DNA from 3 places in the Streptomyces sp. NPDC002104 genome. Region 1 is predicted to be linked to each of the others. Evidence: riboswitches for the same ligand, from Rfam matches in the RefSeq annotation. Region 1 holds a riboswitch; each other region holds the start of a gene.

Region 1 (7,179 bases):
CCCTCTCCTCGATGCCCTCGTACACGGCCAGCTGGGCCCGGTGCAGCTCCAGATGCCGCCGCAGCTCGGCCGCCAGCCCCTGCGGCCCCACGACCGCGGCCGCCCGGATCCGCAGCAGCAGCGGATCGCGCACCGGCTTGGGATCCTGACGCTCCCCGACCCACCGCGCCAGCTCCCCGCTCCCGGCGGGCAGCACCTCGTACTCCTTCTTCTGCCCGCGTACGGGCCCCTCGCTGGGCAGCGCCCGGATCAGCCCGCCCTCCTCCAGCCGGCCGAGCTCCCGGTAGATCTGCTGGTGCGTCGCGGACCAGAAGTACCCGATCGACCTGTCGAACCGCCGGGTCAGCTCCAGCCCCGACGAGGGCTTCTCGAGCAGGGCGGTGAGGATGGCGTGCGGCAGCGACATGCGGCCATCCTAGATTTGCCCCCAGGCGGCCAGGGCCTGCGGATCGCGGGGGCCCGGGGCGTCCGCCGCCAGCAGGCCGTGGGCCCGCAGCAGCGCGGCCACCGCCGGGGACCAGGCCGGGCGCAGGCCCGCCGAGGTGAGCAGGGCCGGGTCCGAGAGGAGGGGCTCGGCCGGGCCGAAGCGGATGCCCTGCGGGGTCAGGACCGCCGCGTCGTCGGCCCAGCGGACCGCCAGGTCCACGTCGTGGGTGGCCATGACCACCGTGGTGCCGGACGACCGCAGGCCCGCCAGGACGTCGAGGAGGCGCTCCTGGCCGTCCGGGTCCAGGCCGGCCGTCGGCTCGTCCAGGATCAGCACCCGCGGCGCCATCGCCACCGCCCCCGCGATCGCCGCGCGCTTGCGCTGGCCGTAGGAGAGCAGGTGGGTGGGGCGGTCCCGGAGCGGGGTGATGTCCAGGGCGGCGAGGGCCGCGTCCACGCGGGCGCGGACCTCCGGGGCGGGGAGCCCCAGGTTCATCGGGCCGAAGGACACGTCCTGCTCGACCGAGGCCGCGAACAGCTGGTCGTCGGGATCCTGCACCACGAGCTGCACGGACGTGCGCAGCCGGGTCAGCCCGGCCCGGTCGTACGAGACCCGCGTGCCGTCCAGCCGCAGCGATCCCGCGCCGGGCCGCAGGCCGCCGCTCAGCAGCCGCATCAGGGTGGTCTTGCCGCTGCCGTTGCGGCCCAGCAGGGCCAGCGCCCGGCCCGGCGCGATGGCGAAGTCGACGCCGGTCAGGACGGCGGGGCCGTCCTCGTAGGCGTAGCCGGCGCCGGTCAGTTCCACCAGGGGGGTCGTCACCGGGTTCACGAGGAGAGCCCCTTCAGGGTGAGGGTCAGGGTGATCAGGGCCGCCAGCAGGCCGGCGGTGGCCGTCAGGAAGCGCCACGACAGGGCCGCCTCCGGGACGAGGACCCGCAGCGCGCCGTCGTAGCCGCGCCCGGCCAGCCCCGACTGGAGCTTGGCCGCGCGGTCGAAGGCCCGTACGAAGGAGGTGGCGGCGAGCCCCGCGAGGGAGCGCCACACCGCGGCCCGGCCGGTGTGCCCGAGGCGGGCCGCCTGGGCCCGGCGGACCTGGGCCATGGAGTCGAGCAGCAGGAAGCCGATCCGGTACATGACCAGCGCCACGTCCACCACCGGGGCCGGCACCCCGGCCCGCACCAGCCGGGGCAGTACGTCGGAGACCGGGGTGGTGAAGGCGAACAGCAGCAGTCCGAGCGAGGCCGCCGAGGTGCGCAGCAGCAGTTCGGCGGCGGCCCGGGGGCCGTCGGGGGCCAGGGAGACCGGCCCCGACGGGCCGCCGACCGCGAACAGCAGCGGCACCGCCCCGGTGAAGCAGAAGCCGAGCGGGATCCGGAAGGCCCGCCAGAGCTGCCGGCCGGCCACCCCGGCCGGCCCGAGCAGCACGGCGAGGGTGGCGGCGGCCACCAGCGGCCCGCCCGGCCAGGGCGGCAGGCACACGGCGGTGACCGTCAGCCCGATCCCGAGCACGGCCTTCTCCAGCGGGTGCCGGCCCCGCCAGCGACTGCTGTGCGCGGCCACGTCGATCGGCAGCACCGCCTACGCCTCCGGGGCGGTGGTGGGGGAGGCGGCGGCAGCGGCGGCGGCCGCTCCCTGGCGGCGGCCCTTGCGGACGCCGAAGTAGTACGCGAGCACGCCCGCGCCCAGTGCCGCCTGCAGGGCGAACAGCGCGGACTCGATCTCGCCGGAGGGGGGCTCGTAGAGGGGGGAGAACCAGGGCTCGTAGTCCGGCTTCAGCTCGGTGATCGCCGTCTCGGCCTGCGCGTCGGCGCCGGCGAAGGGCTCCTCCTTGTGGTCGCCCATCCCCAGGGCGACCGGGAGCACGGCCAGCGCCGCCACCAGGAGCAGCAGCAGAGCGTTGATCTTGGCGTTCCTGGACATCTTCGTGTTCTTCGGCATCCCGCTCATCAGGCCGCCGCCCTCTCTTCGGTACGGGTGCCGGTCAGCTTCGCGACGCCGAGGCGGACCAGGTCCGACTTGCTCGACGCCATCAGCAGCCGCATCACCAGGACGGTCAGCAGCCCCTCGCTCACGGCCAGCGGGATCTGCGTGACCGCGAAGATCCCCCCGAACTTCGCGAGCGAGCCGATGAACCCGGAGGCCGGGTCGGGGAAGGCCAGCGCGAGCTGCACGCTGGTGACGCAGTAGGTGACCAGGTCGGCGAAGAAGGCGCCGAAGAACACGGTCACCATCAGCGGGGCTCCGGCCTTCCGCAGCAGCCGGTAGACGGCGTAGCCCGCCCACGGGCCGGCGATGGCCATCGAGAAGACGTTGGCGCCGAGGGTGGTGAGCCCGCCGTGCGCCAGCAGCAGGGCCTGGAACAGCAGGGTGATCGTGCCCAGCACCGCCATGATCGGCGGCCGGAACAGGATCGCCCCGAGTCCGGTGCCCGTGGGGTGCGAGCAACTGCCGGTCACCGAAGGGATCTTCAGGGCGGACAGGACGAAGGTGAAGGCCCCGGACGCGCCGAGCAGCAGCGTGCTCTCCGGGTTGGCCTTCACCTCGCGGGTGAGCGCGCGGACGCCGTGGACGACGAAGGGAGCGGACGCGGCGCCCCAGGCGACCGCGTGCAAAGGGGGCAGGAACCCCTCGGCTATATGCATGAGTAGGGAGACCTCTCCAGCACCTCGTGGATGGACAACGCGCCCCGGCCGGTCTCCTGGCTCACGGGTTGACGTCCATGCCCCGCCTTCCCGGGCAGCGCGGAACCTCCCGCGCAGCCCAGTGGCTTTCCCGCAGGAGTGGAGCCGGACTTCCCGATCACAGTGGCGAGGGCCGCACCGGTTTCCCACCGGTTTCCCGAACACCAAGGCCCGCTGACCCTAGTCGGCCGCACGGACCGGTAACAACCCGCCCCAATCGCGCCGGCCGCCTTCCGGATTCCGCTTGGCCGTGACGCTCCGTAGCCGGTCGCCCGGTGTGACGCCCAAGGGCGCGGACCCGAGGGGGAGTTCCGCGGGCCCGCCGCCGCGGGTGGCCGGGCGATCCGCGGCTCCGCGCCGTTCCGTACGGGGGCCGCGCGCCCGGACGGGTGCGGTCCGCTGGCGGCCCCGCCCCGTGGCGCCGACGCTGGTGCGGTGACCGCCGAATCCGATGCCGCGCCCGCCTTCGACTACTCCGACCTCACCGCCGTGTACGTCAACTGCACGCTCAAGCGATCGCCCGAGCCCAGCAACACCGAGGGCCTGATCGACAAGAGCCGCGCGGTGATGGAGGCGGCCGGGGCGCGGACCTCGCTCATCCGGGCCGTCGACCACGACATCGCCACCGGTGTCTGGCCCGACATGACCGACCACGGCTGGGACAGCGATCAGTGGCCGGTGCTCTACAGCCAGATCATGGACGCCGACATCCTCGTGCTGTGCGGCCCGATCTGGCTCGGGGACAACAGCTCGGTGATGAAGCAGGTCATCGAGCGGCTCTACGCCTGCTCCTCGATCCTGAACGACCAGGGCCAGTACGCCTACTACGGGCGCGTGGGCGGGGCGCTGATCACGGGCAATGAGGACGGGGTCAAGCACTGCGCCATGAACGTCCTCTACAGCCTCCAGCACCTCGGCTACGCGATCCCCCCGCAGGCCGACGCCGGCTGGATCGGCGAGGCCGGGCCCGGGCCCTCGTACCTGGACCCCGGATCGGGCGGTCCCGAGAACGATTTCACCAACCGGAACACGGCCTTCATGAGCTGGAACCTCATGCACCTGGCGGCCCTGCTCAAGCGGTCCGGCGGGATGCCGGCGCACGGCAACCAGCGCTCCCTGTGGGACGCGGGCTGCCGCTTCGACTTCCCGAACCCCGAGCACCGGTAGCCGGGCCCCGTCTCCCGCCGGCGGGTGTGCGCTCAGCAGACGTTCGGGTGCGCGACGTCCAGGACGAAGCGCTCCGGGGCGTGCAGCGTGAACGAGCTGTAGGCGGGCTTGGTGTCGAAGGCGGCGCCGAGGGTGACGTACCCCTCGTAGTCGCCGGTCAGGGCGAGGCCCTTCAGCTTGGGCAGGCCGATCGTGACGAGCTTGGGCCCGCGGTAGACGTTGCGGCCCGCGTCGTCGTGTCCGGCGGCGGGGTGCAGGCGGATCTCCAGGAAGTACGTCCCGGCCAGCGGGACGGGCTTGCCGGACCCGTCGTAGACCAGCTTCGGGACGGGGGTGACGGTGACCCCGGGGACGGACCCCTGGAGGTCGACGACCACCCGGTCGTACGTGCAGTGGCCGCCGTAGCGGGCATTGACGACGAGCGGAGTCTGGGTGGCCTTGGTGGTGGAGGCGGCCGTGGTGGCCGCGGCGGAGGCCGGTGCGGCGAAGGCCAGGGCGGCGGCGAGCAGTGCGCCCGCCCCCACTGCGACGGCCTGCCGGCGGCGTGGACGGTTCATGGCGTCCCCTCGATTCCGAGAGACGGGGAACGGTGTCATCCGTGAGGACGCGTCCGCCACGGCGGCGGTTGCACCGGGTTCACCGGGTTCACCGGGTTCGCCGGATTCAGCTGGGAAGGAGGGCGCTCAGCTCGGCGTCGAGGTCGTAGTGCCGGTGTTCCTGGCCGCGCGGCACCAGCTCGGTCATCCGGCGGCACAGCGCCTGTACGTCCTTGGCCCGGGCGGACACCACGCAGGACTGCGTGCCGTTGCTGAAGGCCAGGAACACCCGCGGCTCGGTGCCCTTCCAGCGCGGCCACACCTGGATGTCGCCCTCGCCGGTGGCGCAGACCTGGCCGTCGAGCAGCAGCTCCCGGGAGAAGACCCAGTGGGCGAGGTGCATCCCGGCGCCCTCGAAGTCGAGGGAGATCTCGTAGGGCCGATCGGTGCGGTACACGAAGACGCCCCGCACCGGGACGGGCGCGGGCGCGGCCTCCAGGCGGAGTGCGAGGACGCGGTGTTCGGTGCCGGCCATGCGGGCGCCTCTCTCTCGGGGTGGGTCCCGCCGGCGCACGCGCGCGACATGCCCACTCGGGCAAGCTAGCCCACCCCCGGGCCGCCTTTCCGAGGCCGAAGGTCCCCTTCGCCCGGGCCGCTCGGCCCCTCTTCGCCCGACGCGCCGAGCCCCGCCCTCCGGGGGGAGGGCGGGGCTCGGTGGAAGGGCGTGCGCGGCCGGGGCGGGGCCCCGGCCGGAACTACGGGAGCGGGTTGTAGATGAAGGACTCGTGCGCGTTGGACTGGCCGATCGCGGTGAAGCCCGAGCCGTTGGCCTGGGCGCCGTTGTTCTGGTTGGAGGCGCCGAAGCCCGAGGCGACCTGCTGGGCGGTGGAGGAGTTTCCGGTGTTGCTGCCGCCGACCCCGCTGCCGAGGACGCCGGCCAGGGCCGCGTTCGACGCGGTCCCGGCCGCACCGGCCCCGTTGTCGGCCTGCGCGACACCGGTGAGGAGCGCGAAGGCGAGGGGGAGCGATGCGGCGGCCGTCATCACGCGGATGCTGCGGGTGCTTGCCATGTTTCAAGTCCTCCAGTTAAGCAAAACGGCTGTGGTCCAAGACGGTTGGCCGAACCGCCGGGGGTGTGGACGCGACGTCGTGCCCCCACCCTGGCGCAGGTGATCATCAAGAAACCAGCTCAGACCGCCTTGTTCCCCCTCAAGCGTGACCAAGCTCCTGCCAAACCTCATATACCCCCCAATCTCGAACGAAGTTACTGGCGTAACCCACCTGCCCGGCTCGGGAGGCGGCGCGGTGAGCGGCGCACGGCCGACGCAGGGAACGACGCAGGGAACGACGAAGGCCCCGACGCCGCGCGTCGGGGCCTTCACCGGTCAGACGGTGGGGATCAGCATTCGATGACGTTGACCGCGAGGCCGCCGCGGGCGGTCTCCTTGTACTTGACCTTCATGTCGGCGCCCGTCTCCTTCATGGTCTTGATGACCTTGTCGAGGGAGACCTTGTGGCTGCCGTCGCCGCGCATCGCCATCTTGGCCGCGGTGACGGCCTTGACCGCCGCCATGCCGTTGCGCTCGATGCACGGGATCTGGACGAGGCCGCCGACCGGGTCGCAGGTCAGGCCGAGGTTGTGCTCCATGCCGATCTCGGCCGCGTTCTCGACCTGCTCCGGGGTGCCGCCCAGGACCTCGGCCAGCGCGCCGGCCGCCATCGAGCAGGCCGAGCCGACCTCGCCCTGGCAGCCGACCTCGGCGCCGGAGATCGAGGCGTTCTCCTTGAAGAGCATGCCGATCGCGCCCGCCGCGAGGAGGAAGCGGACCACGCCGTCCTCGTCGGCGCCCGGCACGAAGTTCATGTAGTAGTGCAGGACCGCCGGCAGGACGCCCGCGGCGCCGTTCGTCGGGGCCGTCACGACCCGGCCGCCGGCCGCGTTCTCCTCGTTGACCGCCATCGCGTAGATGGTCGCCCACTCGCTGCGGTGCATCATCGGGTCGCCCTCGGTGCGCAGCTGGCGCGCCGTGGAGGCGGCCCGGCGCTTGACCCGCAGGCCGCCGGGGAGGATGCCCTCGCGGGACATGCCGCGCGCGACGCAGGACTGCATGACGCGCCAGATCTCCAGCAGGCCCTCGCGGATCTCGTCCTCGGTGCGCCAGGCCTTCTCGTTCTCCAGCATCATCGAGGAGATCGACAGGCCGGTCTCGTTCGCGAGGCGCAGCATCTCGTCGCCGCTGCGGAAGGGGTACTTCAGCACGGTGTCGTCGAGCTTGATCCGGTCCTCGCCGACCGCGTCCTCGTCCACGACGAAACCGCCGCCGACCGAGTAGTAGGTCTTCTCCAGCAGCGGGGTGCCGGCCTCGTCG
Region 2 (7,179 bases), on a different contig from region 1:
GGCGCACTCGCCGTGGGGCGTCTTCTCCATCGGCATGACCATCCCGATCGCCCTCTTCATGGGCTTCTACCTGCGCGTCCTGCGCCCGGGCAAGGTCACCGAGGTCTCCGTCGTCGGCGTCGCGCTCCTGCTGCTCGCCATCGTCGCGGGCGGCTGGGTCGCCGAGTCCTCGCTGGCGGACTTCTTCACCCTGGAGAAGGAGACGCTGGTCCTCTGGATGATCGCCTACGGCTTCGTGGCGTCCGTCCTGCCGGTGTGGATGCTGCTCGCCCCGCGCGACTACCTCTCCACCTTCATGAAGGTCGGAACCATCGGGCTGCTGGCCGTGGGCGTGGTCATCGCCATGCCGACGCTGAAGATGCCCGCGGTCACCGAGTTCGCCTCGCGCGGCGACGGCCCGGTCTTCGCCGGCTCGATGTTCCCGTTCGTCTTCATCACCATCGCCTGCGGAGCCCTGTCCGGCTTCCACTCCCTGGTCTCCTCGGGCACCACCCCCAAGATGATCCAGAAGGAGACCCAGGTCCGGGTCATCGGCTACGGCGCGATGCTGACCGAGTCCTTCGTCGCCATCATGGCGATCATCGCGGCCTGCATCATCGACCCCGGCCTGTACTTCGCCATCAACTCCCCCGGCGGGGTCGTCGGCGCCACCGTCGAGACGGCCTCGCAGGCCGTCACGAACTTCGGCTTCGCCATCTCCCCCGACGCCCTCGCCCAGGCCGCGAAGGACGTGGAGGAGACCAGCCTGCTGTCCCGTACCGGTGGCGCACCGACCTTCGCACTCGGAATGTCGGAGATCTTCTCGGCCGTGGTCGGCGGCTCCTCGATGAAGGCGTTCTGGTACCACTTCGCGATCATGTTCGAGGCCCTGTTCATCCTGACGACCGTGGACGCCGGTACCCGCGTGGGCCGCTTCATGCTCCAGGACACCCTCGGCAACGTGCACAAGTCCTTCAAGGACGTCAGCTGGAAGCCCGGCGTCTGGTTCGCCAGCGCGATCGTCGTCGGCGGCTGGGGCTACTTCCTGTGGGTCGGCGTCAAGGACCCGCTGGGCGGCATCAACCAGCTCTTCCCGCTGTTCGGCATCGCGAACCAGCTGCTCGCGGCGGTCGCCCTGGCCGTCTGCACCACCCTGCTGATCAAGTCGGGCCGGCTCAAGTGGGCCTGGGTGACGGGCGTTCCGCTGGCCTGGGACCTGGCCGTCACGCTCACCGCCAGCTACCAGAAGATCTTCTCGGACAACCCGAAGATCGGCTTCTTCGCCCAGCGGGACGTCTACCAGGACGGGATCGACGCGGGCAAGATCCTCAAGCCCGCCAAGACCATGGACGAGATGCACACCGTGGTCACCAACGCCACGGTGGACGGCGTGCTGTCGGTGTTCTTCGCCCTGCTGATCGTCATCGTGCTCGTGGACGCGGCCCGGACCTGCCTGGGGGCCATCCGCAAGCCCGAGTCGGTCACCCTGGCCGAGGTCCCGTGGACCGAGTCCAAGCTCGTCGCCCCGGCCGGGCTCATCCCCACCGCCGAGGAGCGGGCCGAGCTCGCGGCCGCCGGGCTCGATTCGGGCGGGGGCCTCGCGAAGGACCCCGTACGCGAGCCGGCGTGATGACCCGCCTGCGCCACGTACTGGGCCGGGCCCGGTACTTCGTACGGGAGTTCTCGGGCGAGGCCGCCTACGACCGCTACGTCGCGCACGCCCGTACGCACGACCCGGACGCGCCGGTCCCGTCCCGCCGGGCCTTCGAACGGGCCCGCACGGACGCCCGTGAGGGCGACCCGCGCGAAGGGTTCCGCTGCTGCTGAACGGGCGGGTCCCGCAGGGGCCGCCGCGTCCACCGTCCACCCGACGGAACGCGGCGGCCCCTTCCCTTTCCCTGTCGCACACTCGATGCCATGGACATCATCATCAGGACGGCGGCGGCCGCCGAATACGAAGAGCTCGGCGAGATCACCGCACGGGCCTACCTCGACGACGGACTGCTGCACTTCTCCGCGGACGACCCCTACCTGAGCAGGCTGCGCGATGTCGCCGGCCGGGCCCCCGACGGCGAAGTGCTCGTCGCGGAGTACGAGGGCACGCTGCTCGGCGGTGTGACCTTCGCCCCTCCCGGCAGCCCGCTGTGCGACATCGCGGGCCCCGGCGAGGCGGAGTTCCGGATGCTGGCCGTCTCCCCGGCGGCCCGCGGCCGCGGCGCGGGCGAGGCCCTCGTACGGGCCTGCGTGAGCCGCGCCCGGGAGCTGGAGGGCGTGGGCCACCTGGTGCTGTCGACCACGGAGAAGATGCTCGGGGCGCACCGGATCTACGACCGGCTGGGCTTCGTACGGACGCCGGAGCGGGACTGGTACCCGGTTCCGGGCCTGCCCCTGCTCACCTACCGCCTGGAGCTGTAGTCACGCACCCGGCTCGGGGAGCGACACAACATGTGGGGGCTCACGCAAGGACCGGCCCCCACATGTATGCTCATGCTCGCTGTCGTCGCAGGGGAATCCGGTGGGAATCCGGAACTGTCCCGCAACGGTATGAAATGCACCGACTCGCTCGGTGCATCCGCAAGTCCGAGGACCTGTCGACAGTGCGCCCGGCTCGACCGAACCGGGTGCAGACACGTCCGGGCCTCGCGGTTGGGCCGGTGGACGCCACGTGGCGCATGCGCACAGCCCTGCCAGGCACGCGCTCCCCACGTGCGCCCCCTCGCGCCCCGCACCAAAGGTGTTCCCGGAGCCGAGCGAGGGAGAGCTCCCCCCGTGACCATCGCGCCTTCCGCACCGCGCGCCGAGTCCGACCCGTCCGCCCACGAGGGTCCGGGGGCCGCGCTCCTGCGCACGCTCACCGAGCTGACCGCCGACCTGCCCGACACCGACCCCGGCCGGGTCGCCGCCGCCGCGCTGCGCGGCCGCAGCGCCGCCGCCGACGAGGCGGAGCTCCGTACGCTCGCCACCGAGGCGGCCGCCGGGCTGATCTCCGAGGACCCGGCGTACTCCCGCCTCGCCGCCCGCCTGCTGACGCTGGCCGTCCGCGACGAGGCCGCCGGCCAGGGTTCCGGTTCCTTCTCCGAGTCCGTCGAGGTCGGCCACCGCGAGGGCCTGATCGCCGACCGCACCGCCGACTTCGTCCGCCTGCACGCGAGCCGGCTCGACGCGCTGGTCGCGCACGCGCTCGCCGAGGGCGCCGACGACCGCTTCGGCTTCTTCGGCCTGCGCACCCTGCACAGCCGTTACCTGCTGCGCCACCCGATCACCCGCCAGGTCATCGAGACCCCGCAGTACTTCATGCTGCGGGTGGCCTGCGGCCTCGCGGAGAACGAGACGGTCCAGGCCGTCGAGGAAGTGGCCTCGCTCTACCGGCTGATGAGCCGCCTCGACTACCTGCCCTCCTCCCCCACCCTCTTCAACTCCGGCACCCGGCACCCGCAGATGTCCTCCTGCTACCTGCTGGATTCCCCGCTGGACGAGCTGGACTCGATCTACGACCGCTACCACCAGGTCGCGCGCCTGTCCAAGCACGCCGGCGGCATCGGCCTGTCGTACTCCCGCATCCGCGCCCGCGGTTCGCTGATCCGCGGCACCAACGGCCACTCCAACGGCATCGTGCCGTTCCTGAAGACGCTGGACGCCTCCGTCGCCGCCGTGAACCAGGGCGGCCGCCGCAAGGGCGCCGCCGCGGTCTACCTGGAGACCTGGCACGCGGACATCGAGGAGTTCCTGGAGCTCCGCGACAACACCGGCGAGGACCAGCGCCGCACGCACAACCTGAACCTCGCGCACTGGGTGCCGGACGAGTTCATGCGCCGCGTGAACGCCGACGCCGACTGGTCGCTGTTCTCCCCCGCCGACGTCCCCGAGCTGGTCGACCTGTGGGGCGACGCGTTCGACGCCGCGTACCGCAAGGCCGAGGAGTCGGGCCTGGCCCGCAAGACCATGCCCGCCCGCGACCTGTACGGCCGGATGATGCGCACCCTCGCGCAGACCGGCCAGGGCTGGATGACCTTCAAGGACGCCTCGAACCGCACGGCGAACCAGACCGCCGAGCCGGGCACCGTCGTCCACTCCTCGAACCTGTGCACCGAGATCATCGAGGTCACCAACGACGGCGAGACGGCCGTCTGCAACCTCGGCTCGGTCAACCTCGGCGCCTTCGTCCTCGCCGAGTCCGGGGACATCGACTGGGAGCGCCTGGACGAGACCGTCCGCACCGCGGTCACCTTCCTGGACCGCGTCGTGGACATCAACTTCTACCCGACCGAGCAGGCCGGCCGCTCCAACGCCCGCTGGCGTCCGGTGGGCCTGGGCGCGATGGGCCTCCAGGACGTCTTCTTCCAGCTGAAGCTGCCCTTCGACTCCCCCGAGGCGAAGGCCCTGTCCACGAAGCTCTCCGAGCGCATCATGCTCGCGGCGTACGAGGCCTCCTGCGACCTGGCCGAGCGCAGCGGCCCGCTCCCCGCGTGGGAGCAGACCCGCACGGCCCGCGGCGTCCTGCACCCCGATCACTACGCAGTCGAGCTGAACTGGCCGGAGCGCTGGGACGCGCTGCGCGCCCGCGTCGCGACGTCCGGGATGCGCAACTCGCTCCTCCTGGCCATCGCCCCGACGGCGACCATCGCCTCCATCGCGGGCGTGTACGAGTGCATCGAGCCGCAGGTCTCCAACCTCTTCAAGCGCGAGACGCTGAGCGGTGAGTTCCTCCAGGTCAACGGCTACCTGGTGCAGGAGCTCAAGCGGCTCGGCGTCTGGGACGCCCAGACCCGCGAGGCGCTGCGCGAGTCCTCCGGCTCGGTCCAGGGCTTCGGCTGGATCCCGGCGGAGGTGCGCGACCTGTACCGCACGGCGTGGGAGATCCCGCAGCGCGGCCTGATCGACATGGCGGCGGCGCGCACCCCGTTCCTGGACCAGTCGCAGTCGCTGAACCTGTTCCTGGAGACGCCCACCATCGGCAAGCTCAGCTCGATGTACGCGTACGCCTGGAAGCAGGGGCTGAAGACCACGTACTACCTGCGCTCGCGCCCGGCGACGAAGATCGCCCGCGCCGCGTCCGGCACCGCCGTCCCGGCCGCCGCCACCCCGCTCCCGCAGGCCGTCGACGCCGACGCGCTGGCCTGCTCCCTTGAGAACCCCGAGTCCTGCGAGGCCTGCCAGTAATGAGCTCCACCGACACCACCAAGAACCTCCTGGACCCGGGCTTCGAGCTCACGCTCCGCCCCATGCGCTACCCGGACTTCTACGAGCGCTACCGGGACGCGATCAAGAACACCTGGACCGTCGAGGAGGTCGACCTCCACTCGGACGTCGCGGACCTCGCGAAGCTGACGCCCTCCGAGCAGCACATGATCGGCCGGCTGGTCGCGTTCTTCGCGACGGGCGACTCGATCGTCTCGAACAACCTGGTCCTCACGCTCTACAAGCACATCAACTCCCCGGAGGCGCGCCTGTACCTGTCGCGCCAGCTCTTCGAGGAGGCCGTGCACGTCCAGTTCTACCTGACGCTGCTCGACACCTATCTGCCCGACCCGGACGACCGCGCGGCCGCGTTCGACGCGGTCGAGGAGATCCCGTCGATCCGCGAGAAGGCGCAGTTCTGCTTCCGCTGGATGGACTCGGTCGAGAAGATCGACCGGCTGGAGACGGCCGCCGACCGGCGCCGCTTCCTGCTGAACCTGATCTGCTTCGCGGCGTGCATCGAGGGCCTGTTCTTCTACGGCGCCTTCGCCTACGTCTACTGGTTCCGCTCGCGCGGCCTGCTGCACGGCCTGGCGACGGGTACGAACTGGGTCTTCCGCGACGAAACCATGCACATGAACTTCGCGTTCGAGGTCGTGGACACGGTCCGCAAGGAGGAGCCGGAGCTCTTCGACGACGCCCTCCAGCAGCAGGTCGTCGACATGCTGAAGGAGGCCGTGGAGGCGGAGCTGCAGTTCGGCCGCGACCTGTGCGGTGACGGCCTGCCGGGCATGAACACCGAGTCGATGCGCGAGTACTTGGAGTGCGTCGCGGACCAGCGCCTGGTCCGCCTCGGCTTCGCGCCGGTCTACGGCTCGCAGAACCCGTTCTCCTTCATGGAGCTCCAGGGCGTCCAGGAACTGACGAACTTCTTCGAGCGCCGCCCGTCGGCCTACCAGGTCGCGGTCGAGGGCACGGTCGACCTGGACGAGGACTTCTAGCCCGAGGCGATCCGCCCCTTCACCAGGCTCTCCACGCGCCCGGCCGGTTCACCGGCCGGGCGCGTGGCGTACGGCGACGCGCGCCGCACGGGGGCGGGTCCGCCCGGGACGGGTCCGGGTCCGCGGGGTGCGGGGCTGCGGGGTGCGGGGCTGCTGCCCGGCCGCACGGATCTGGCGGTCGAGGCGGCGCTCGCGTGCGGCTCCGTAGAGGGCGGGGCCGAGGAGCAGGGCGGCGACGGCGAGGACGAGGAGGTAGTCGAGGAGCGTGTTCATGCCTCCACTCTCGCCAGGGCGGCCGAAACCGGACAGTGGCAGGACTGTCATGGAAGAACGAATTACTGCCACACTGGGACCATGCTGAAGAACGTCGCCGTGGCCGTGGTGAACGGGGTCACCCCCTTCGAGATGGGCATCTTCTGCGAGGTGTTCGGGATCGACCGCAGCGGCATGGGGCTGCCGACCTACGATTTCGCCCTCTGCGCCATGGAGGAGAACCCGATCACCGCCGGCGACGGCCACTACCGCCTCACGCTCCCCTTCGGGCCCGGGCGGCTGGAGGAGGCGGACCTGATCTGCCTGCCCGCCGACCGCGAGGCCGCCACCCGCGTGTACCCGGAGCCGCTCCTGGAGGCGCTGCGGCGGGCCGTGGACCGGGGTGCGCGGGTGCTGAGCGTGTGCAGCGGGGCCTTCATGCTCGGCGCGGCCGGGCTGCTGGACGGGCGGCGCTGCACCACGCACTGGATGCACGCCCCTGCCCTGGCCCGCCGCTTCCCGCGGGCCCGGGTCGACCCGGACGTGCTCTACGTGGACGAGGGCCAGGTCATCACCTCGGCCGGCACCGCCTCCGGGATCGACGCCTGCCTGCACCTCGTGCGGCAGGAGCAGGGCGCCGAGGTGGCCAACACCATCGCCCGGCGCATGGTCGTACCGCCGCACCGGGACGGCGGGCAGGCGCAGTACATCCAGCGTCCGCTGCCCCGCACCTCCTGCGACACGGTGGGCGAGGTGATCGGCTGGATGG
Region 3 (7,179 bases), on a different contig from region 1:
CCCCGCCCCGGCACCCGCCCCGGACCCGAGCACGCCGTCCGACACGCCCCCCGCCGCGAAGCATCCCGTCGACCAGACCCTGCCCTTCGGGAAGCTCCTCGGCGCCGGCCTCCAGCACGTGGCGGCCATGTACGCCGGTGTCGTCGCCCCGCCCCTGGTCGTCGGCATCGGCGTGGGGCTGAGTCAGGGCGAGATCGCGTTCCTGATGAGCGCCAGCCTCTTCGCCGCGGGCATCGCCACCCTGCTGCAGACGCTCGGCTTCTGGAACATCGGCGCCCGCCTGCCATTCGTCAACGGCGTCTCCTTCGCCGGTGTGGCGCCGATGCTCGCCATCGCCAAGGCGGAGGGCCCCGACGACGCACTGCCCGTGATCTACGGGGCCGTGATCGTGGCCGGTGTGTTCGGCTTCCTGCTCGCCCCCTGGTTCTGCAAGCTCATCCGGTTCTTCCCGCCCGTGGTCACCGGCACCGTGATCACGCTGATCGGCCTGTCCCTGCTGCCCGTCGCCTTCAACTGGGCCCAGGGCGGGAATCCGAAGGCCGCGGACTACGGGGACGTCAAGTACATCGGCCTCGCCGCGGTGACCCTGCTGATCACCGTGGTGCTGCGCCGGGTGCTGCGCGGGTTCCTCAAGCAGATCTCCATCCTGCTCGGCCTCCTCGCCGGCACCCTGATCGCGCTGCCCCTGGGCCTCGCGGACTTCAGCGCCGTGGCCGACGCGGACGTGATCGGCTTCCCCACGCCCTTCCACTTCGGGGCACCGCAGTTCGCCGTCGCCGCGATCGTCTCCATGATGATCGTGATGATCGTCTCCATGACCGAGAGCACCGCCGACGTCATCGCCCTCGGCCAGATCGTCGACAAGCCGGCGGACGAGAAGACCCTCGCCGCGGCGCTGCGCGCGGACGGCCTGGGCACCGCGCTGAGCCCGCTCTTCAACGGCTTCGCCGCCAGCGCCTTCGCGCAGAACGTCGGTCTGGTCGCCATCACCAAGGTCCGCAGCCGCTACGTCGTGGCCGCGAGCGGCGGCATCCTCATCCTCCTGGGCCTGTGCCCGTTCCTCGCGTCGGTCGTCTCCCTGGTGCCGCAGCCCGTCCTCGGCGGCGTCGGCCTCGCCCTGTTCGGCACCGTGGCCGCCAGCGGCATCCAGACCCTCGCCCAGGCCGGGCTCGAACGCGGCGACAACGTCCTCATCGTGGCCATCAGCCTCGGAGTCGGCGTCATCCCCATGGCCAGCGACGGCTTCTACCACGGCTTCCCGGAGAGCATGCGCATCATCCTCGACTCTGGCATCAGCACCGGCTGCGTCGCCGCGGTACTGCTCAACCTCGCCTTCAACCACATCGGCCGCGCCGGTCAGGACGACATTCCGGAGAAGGAGCCCGCGTCCACCGCGTCCGTGCACTGACCCCGGGAAGGGCCCCGGCCGGCGCACCGGCCCACCGCGCCCACGCCACCGGCGTACAGGCGTACCGGCGGCCGGCACACGGATGCCCCGTGTGCCGGCCGTCCTTCCGCGCGGTCAGGCGCCCGGCGGGATCTCCGAGCGCACCCGGTGGGCCGCCTCGACGAGGTGCTCCAGTGAGGCCCGCGTCTCGGACCAGCCCCGGGTCTTCAGACCGCAGTCGGGGTTGACCCAGAGCCGTTCGGCGGGGATCGCCCCAAGTCCCTTGCGCAGCAGGGCCGCCGCTTCCCCGGCCGAGGGGATGCGCGGGGAGTGGATGTCCCAGACTCCGGGGCCGACCTCGCGGGGGTAGCCCGCGCCGGCGAGCTCGTCGGCGACCTGCATGTGCGAGCGGGCCGCCTCCAGGCTGATGACGTCGGCGTCGAGGTCCTCGATGGCCCCGACGATGTCCCCGAACTCCGCGTAGCACATGTGCGTGTGGATCTGGGTGTCCGGTCGGACGCCGCTGGTGGTGAGGCGGAAGGATTCGGTGGCCCATGCCAGGTAGCCGGCGTGGTCGGCGGCGCGCAGCGGCAGGGTTTCGCGCAGGGCCGGCTCGTCGACCTGGATGACGGACGTGCCGGCCGCTTCGAGGTCCTTCACCTCGTCGCGCAGGGCGAGTCCGACCTGGCGCGCGGTCTCGTCGAGGGGCTGGTCGTCGCGTACGAAGGACCAGGCGAGCATGGTCACGGGCCCGGTGAGCATGCCCTTGACCGGCTTGGCCGTCTGCTCCTGGGCGTACGCGGTCCAGCGGACGGTCATCGGATCGGGGCGGGAGACGTCCCCGGCGAGGACCGGCGGGCGGACGTAGCGGGTGCCGTACGACTGGACCCAGCCGTGCTGGGTCGCGAGGTAGCCGGTCAGCCGCTCGGCGAAGTACTGCACCATGTCGGCCCGTTCGGGCTCTCCGTGTACCAGCACGTCGAGGCCCGTCTTCTCCTGGAAGGAGACGACCTCGCGGATCTCGGCCCGGATGCGGTCCTCGTAGGCCGCCTCGGTGATGCGTCCGGCGCGCAGGTCGGCGCGGGCGGTGCGCAGTTCCGTGGTCTGCGGGAAGGAACCGATGGTGGTGGTGGGGAGCAGCGGCAGGCCCAGGTGGGTGCGCTGGGCGGCGGCCCGTTCGGCGTAGGGCTGGGCGCGGTGGCCGTCGGCGTCGGTGATCGCCGCGGTACGGGCGCGGACCGCCGGGTCGTGGGTGATCCGGGAGGCGGCGCGGGAGGCCAGGTCGGCCCGGTTCGCGGCGAGTTCGGCCGCGATGGCGTCGGTGCCCGCGGCGAGACCCCGGGCCAGCGTGGTGATCTCGGCGGTCTTCTGGCGGGCGAAGGCGAGCCAGCGGCGGATCTGCGGATCGATGTCCCGCTCGGCGTCGGCGTCGAGCGGGACGTGCAGCAGGGAGCAGGAGGCGGCCACGTCCACCCGGTCGGCGAGGCCGAGCAAGGTGCCGAGGGTGGTCAGCGACTTCCGGTGATCGTTGATCCAGATGTTGCGGCCGCCCACCACGCCCGCGACGAGCCGCTTGCCGGGGATGCCGCCGGCCGCGGCGAGGTCGTCGAGGTTGGCGGCGGCCCGGCCGGTGAAGTCGAGGGCGAGGCCCTCCACGGGCGCCTTCGCCAGGACGGGCAGGGCGTCGCCGAGCCGGTCGAAGTAGGAGGCGACGAGCAGCTTGGGGCGCTCGGTGAGCGCGCCGAGCTCGCGGTAGGCGCGGGCGGCCGCGTTCAGTTCGGCCGGGGTGCGGTCCTGGACCAGGGCGGGCTCGTCGAGCTGGACCCACGAGGCTCCCGCGGCGCGCAGGGCGGCGAGGACCTGGGCGTAGACGGGCAGCAGCCGGTCGAGGAGGGCGAGCGGATCGAAGCCGGCCGCCACGCCGGGCGCGGGCTTGGCGAGGAGGAGGTAGGTCACCGGGCCGACGAGGACCGGGCGGGCGGTGTGCCCGAGGGCCAGGGCCTCCTTCAGCTCCGCGACCTGCTTGGCCGGTTCGGCGGTGAAGACGGTGTCGGGTCCGAGTTCGGGGACCAGGTAGTGGTAGTTGGTGTCGAACCACTTGGTCATCTCCAGCGGGGTCACGTCCTGCGTCCCGCGGGCCATCGCGAAGTAGCCGTCCAGGGCGTCCGCTTCGACGGCGGACCGGTGGCGGCCGGGGATCGCGCCGACCATGACCGTGGTGTCCAGGACGTGGTCGTAGTACGAGAAGTCACCGGTCGGAACCTCGGTGATGCCGGCCTCGGCGAGCTGGGCCCAGTTGGCCCGGCGCAGGTCGCGGGCGGTCTCGCGGAGGGCTTCGGCGCTGACGCGGCCCTTCCAGTAGCCCTCGGTCGCCTTCTTCAGTTCCCGGTTGGGTCCCTGGCGGGGGTAGCCGTACACGGTGGCCCCTACGGGCGCGGCTGCGGACTCGGTGGTCACGGAACTCTCCTTCGCGAGCGTGTCTCCATGAACCCGGTGACGGGTCGCGGACGCGAAGGGTGCGGCAGCGGGCGGGCCGCGAGGTCGCGTACGACGGGGTACGCGACGGAGGGGTCCGTCCGAGGTGCACGCCGACCCGCCCACGAGGTCACCGGGAAACCGTGCGCGGTCGATCGCGCACGGGCAACGGGCAGGTCTTCGGACTCGCGGGCGCGCGGACCACAAGGGCCCCCACCTACTGGCCGTCGCTTCCCAGGACCGGTTCCGGTCCCAGTGCGTATGACGGCGGTCGTTCCCACTCACCGCTGCGGGGCAGTCCCGGATTCCCACCGGGTTCCCTCTTACGACGCCTCCCGCCTGGCGGACGGGGGCGAACCAGCTGCGGGGCCCACACTAGGCCGACCGCCCGGGGAATGAACACGACTTCCCGCATGCCGGACGGTGACGTGGGACACGGATGGGCGCGAGACCGGCGGGCCGGGCACCGCCGAACGGGCGAATCACACTGACGGCCCGACAGATAACAGAAAGTTAGCTTAATTCTAATTATGGTGAATTGTCGGATTCTGGGTTGTACTGGACGCCGGTAACACCGTCCATGAACTGGAGCGTTACGTGGCATCCACCACTCTCACCGTCTGGAAGTTCCCCACACCCGAGGGAGCGCAGCAGGCGGAGTCCGCCCTGCTCGCCCTGCAGAAGGAACAGCTGATACAGGTGCACGACGCGGCGGTCGTCACCTGGCGCGACGGGGCCGAGAAGCCGAAGACCCAGCAGCTGAACAGCCTCACGGGAGCGGGCGCGCTCTCCGGCACCTTCTGGGGAATGCTCTTCGGGCTCCTGTTCTTCGTGCCGCTGCTCGGCGCCGCCGTGGGCGCCGCGGCCGGGGCCATCGGCGGATCGCTCTCCGACGTCGGCATCGACGACCAGTTCATCGACACGGTGAAGTCCGAAGTGAAGCCCGGGACCTCGGCGCTGTTCCTGCTCTCCTCCGACGCCGTGGTCGAGCGGGTCCGCGGCGCCTTCCCCGGCGGGCAGGCCCAGCTGATCCGCTCCAACCTCTCCGGCACGCAGGAGCAGCAGCTCCGCGAGGTCTTCGCCGCCTGAGCTGGCGCCGCCGGGGGCCCTGACGACGCCGTGACGCCGTGACGCCGTGGCCCGGGACCGGGGACTCCTCCCCGGTCCCGGGCCGCGGCGGTGACCCCGCCCCGTTGCGGGATGTCCACCGACCCGAGGATCTGAGGAAGGGGCCCGAGCGGTGAGCGTTCCGCGGACAGCAGGACCGCACGACAAGGACGGGGCGGGCTCCTTCGCCCCCTGGCTGCGCCGCTACCGCGGCAGATGGCTGCGGGGCGACACGCTGGGCGCCCTCACCGCGTGGGCGCTGATCGTGCCCGAGTGCGTCGCCTACGCGCAGATCGCCGGGGTCCCGCCGCAGAACGCCTTCTACGCGGCCCCGGTCGCCCTCCTCGTGTACGCGCTGCTGGGCCGCTCCAACTTCCTGCTCATCGGGGCCACCTCGGCCGCCGCGGTCCTCTCGGCCGCCACCGTCTCGGCGGTCGGTCCCGCCCCGCAGGACGCCGTCGGGCTGTCGGCCGCCCTCGCGGTGATCGTCGGCGCGGTGCTGCTGGCGGCGGGGCTGGCCCGGCTCGGGTTCCTCACCAGCTTCCTCGCCGAACCGGCCCTGGTGGGCTTCCTGTTCGGCATGGCCCTGACGATCGTCGTCCGGCAGGCCGCGAAGCTCGTCGGGGTGCCGGGCGGTGACGGCACCTTCTTCGAGCGGCTGTGGACCGTCCTGTCGGGGGCCCCGCACTGGTCCCTGGCCACTCTGGCCGTCGGGGCGGGCGCGCTGGCCCTGCTGTTCGTGCTGGAACGCCTCGCGCCCCGCCTGCCCGCCTCCCTGATCGTCCTGGTGGCGGCCCTCCTGCTGTCGGCCGCCCTCGACCTCGAAGACCACGGCGTCGACACCGTCGGGCACATCCCCCCGGCCGTGCCGGTCCCCCACCTGCCGGGGATCCCGGCCGCCGACTGGATCGCCCTGTCCGGGGGCGCCCTGGGCGTGGCCCTCGTGGTCTTCGCCGAGGCCTTCAGCATCGCCAGCCGCTTCGCCCGGGAACACGGCCAGGAGGTGGACGCCAACCGGGAGATGGCGGCCATCGGCCTCAGCAACATCGCCGTCGGGCTGTTCCGCGGGTTCGTCGTCTCCGGCAGCGCCTCGCGCAGCGCGGCCGCGGCCGGAGCGGGCGGCCGGACCCCGATGGTCTCCCTGATCGCGGCCGGGCTGATCCTGCTGACCGGCGCCTTCCTCACCCCGCTGTTCACGGACCTGCCCGAGCCGGTCCTCGGCGCCATCGTCATCTTCGCCGTACGCGGCTTCCTGCGGGTCGACGAGCTGCGCCGCTACCTCCGCCTGGACCGGCGCAGCCTGTGGGTCGCGCTCACCTCGCTGTTCGGCGTGCTCCTCTTCGACCTGCTGCCCGGACTGCTGCTCGCCGTCGCCCTCTCCCTCGCCCTGTTCATCGGCGCCGCCGGCCGGCGCGACGTCGCCGTCCTCGGCCGGCTGCCCGGGACCCGGCTGTACGGCGACACCACCGGGCACGAGGACGCCGCCACCGACCCCGCCGTACTGGTCCTGCGCCCCGACGGCAGCCTGTTCTTCGGCAACGTCAACCGGGTACGGCTGGCCGTGCTGGAGCGTATGCGGACCGCCCCGGCGGCGCCCCGGGCCGTGGTCCTGGACCTGACCGCCTGCTTCCAGCTCGGAGTTCCCGTCCTGGACACCCTCGAGGAGCTCCGCGAGGAACTCGACGGGCAGGGCGTCGCCCTGCACCTGGCCCGGCTGCGCTCACCGGCCGCCGCCGAGCTGGCCCGCCATCCGCTCGGCGCCCGCCTGGGCGTGCGCGAGGTCCACCCCACCGTGGACGCGGCGGTGGCGGCCGCCGGGGCCGGGGTTCCGAGGTCCGAACTCCCCCCGGATGCAGCTCATTAGTTTGTGTGTCAGGTTTTATCCAGAAGTTCCGAAATGGGAAGGATTTCCATGAAGCGTCTCCCGATCGCCGCGGCCCTGGGTGCGGCCGCGGCCCTGTTCCTCACGTCCTGCTCCTCGGACGACCCGAGCCCCAAGGCGCAGGCGACCCAGGCCGCCTCGGAGCTCTGCACCGGTCTGTCCACCCTGAAGGCCGACCAGGCCAAGCTGGCCGCGCTGGACCCGGCCTCCGCGACGAAGGACCAGATCAAGGACGCCGTCGACGCGGTCCAGACGGACTGGGACAAGGTCAACTCCTCCCTCAAGGACCTGGATTCCGCGAAGAAGTCGGCGGTGGGCTCCGCCGTCG

Evidence for each region. Region 1 has a riboswitch for cobalamin ahead of ACWCP2_RS22990 (energy-coupling factor ABC transporter permease). Riboswitches for the same ligand answer to the same signal wherever they lie in the genome.
Region 2: another riboswitch for cobalamin. It lies ahead of ACWCP2_RS21945 (ribonucleoside-diphosphate reductase subunit alpha); the one in region 1 lies ahead of ACWCP2_RS22990 (energy-coupling factor ABC transporter permease).
Region 3: another riboswitch for cobalamin. It lies ahead of metE (5-methyltetrahydropteroyltriglutamate--homocysteine S-methyltransferase); the one in region 1 lies ahead of ACWCP2_RS22990 (energy-coupling factor ABC transporter permease).

What each region holds. Positions count from the first base shown of each region.
Region 1 is NZ_JBSFDF010000028.1:26,189-33,367, forward strand. Features, by position in the region: gene ACWCP2_RS22970 (PadR family transcriptional regulator) at 1-406, opposite strand, end outside; gene ACWCP2_RS22975 (energy-coupling factor ABC transporter ATP-binding protein) at 416-1,246, opposite strand; gene cbiQ (cobalt ECF transporter T component CbiQ) at 1,252-2,001, opposite strand; gene ACWCP2_RS22985 (energy-coupling factor ABC transporter substrate-binding protein) at 2,005-2,364, opposite strand; gene ACWCP2_RS22990 (energy-coupling factor ABC transporter permease) at 2,373-3,068, opposite strand; cobalamin riboswitch at 3,098-3,291, opposite strand; gene ACWCP2_RS22995 (flavodoxin family protein) at 3,543-4,274, shown strand; gene ACWCP2_RS23000 (AMIN-like domain-containing (lipo)protein) at 4,307-4,831, opposite strand; gene ACWCP2_RS23005 (SsgA family sporulation/cell division regulator) at 4,938-5,345, opposite strand; gene ACWCP2_RS23010 (hypothetical protein) at 5,566-5,880, opposite strand; gene ACWCP2_RS23015 (L-serine ammonia-lyase) at 6,210-7,179, opposite strand, start outside.
Region 2 is NZ_JBSFDF010000026.1:16,471-23,649, reverse strand. Features, by position in the region: gene ACWCP2_RS21960 (carbon starvation CstA family protein) at 1-1,609, shown strand, start outside; gene ACWCP2_RS21955 (YbdD/YjiX family protein) at 1,609-1,806, shown strand; gene ACWCP2_RS21950 (GNAT family N-acetyltransferase) at 1,897-2,394, shown strand; cobalamin riboswitch at 2,461-2,589, shown strand; gene ACWCP2_RS21945 (ribonucleoside-diphosphate reductase subunit alpha) at 2,749-5,139, shown strand; gene ACWCP2_RS21940 (ribonucleotide-diphosphate reductase subunit beta) at 5,139-6,158, shown strand; gene ACWCP2_RS21935 (hypothetical protein) at 6,207-6,431, opposite strand; gene ACWCP2_RS21930 (helix-turn-helix domain-containing protein) at 6,513-7,179, shown strand, end outside.
Region 3 is NZ_JBSFDF010000001.1:149,890-157,068, reverse strand. Features, by position in the region: gene ACWCP2_RS00700 (nucleobase:cation symporter-2 family protein) at 1-1,408, shown strand, start outside; gene metE (5-methyltetrahydropteroyltriglutamate--homocysteine S-methyltransferase) at 1,523-3,844, opposite strand; cobalamin riboswitch at 4,017-4,239, opposite strand; gene ACWCP2_RS00690 (DUF1269 domain-containing protein) at 4,460-4,951, shown strand; gene ACWCP2_RS00685 (SulP family inorganic anion transporter) at 5,103-6,833, shown strand; gene ACWCP2_RS00680 (hypothetical protein) at 6,882-7,179, shown strand, end outside.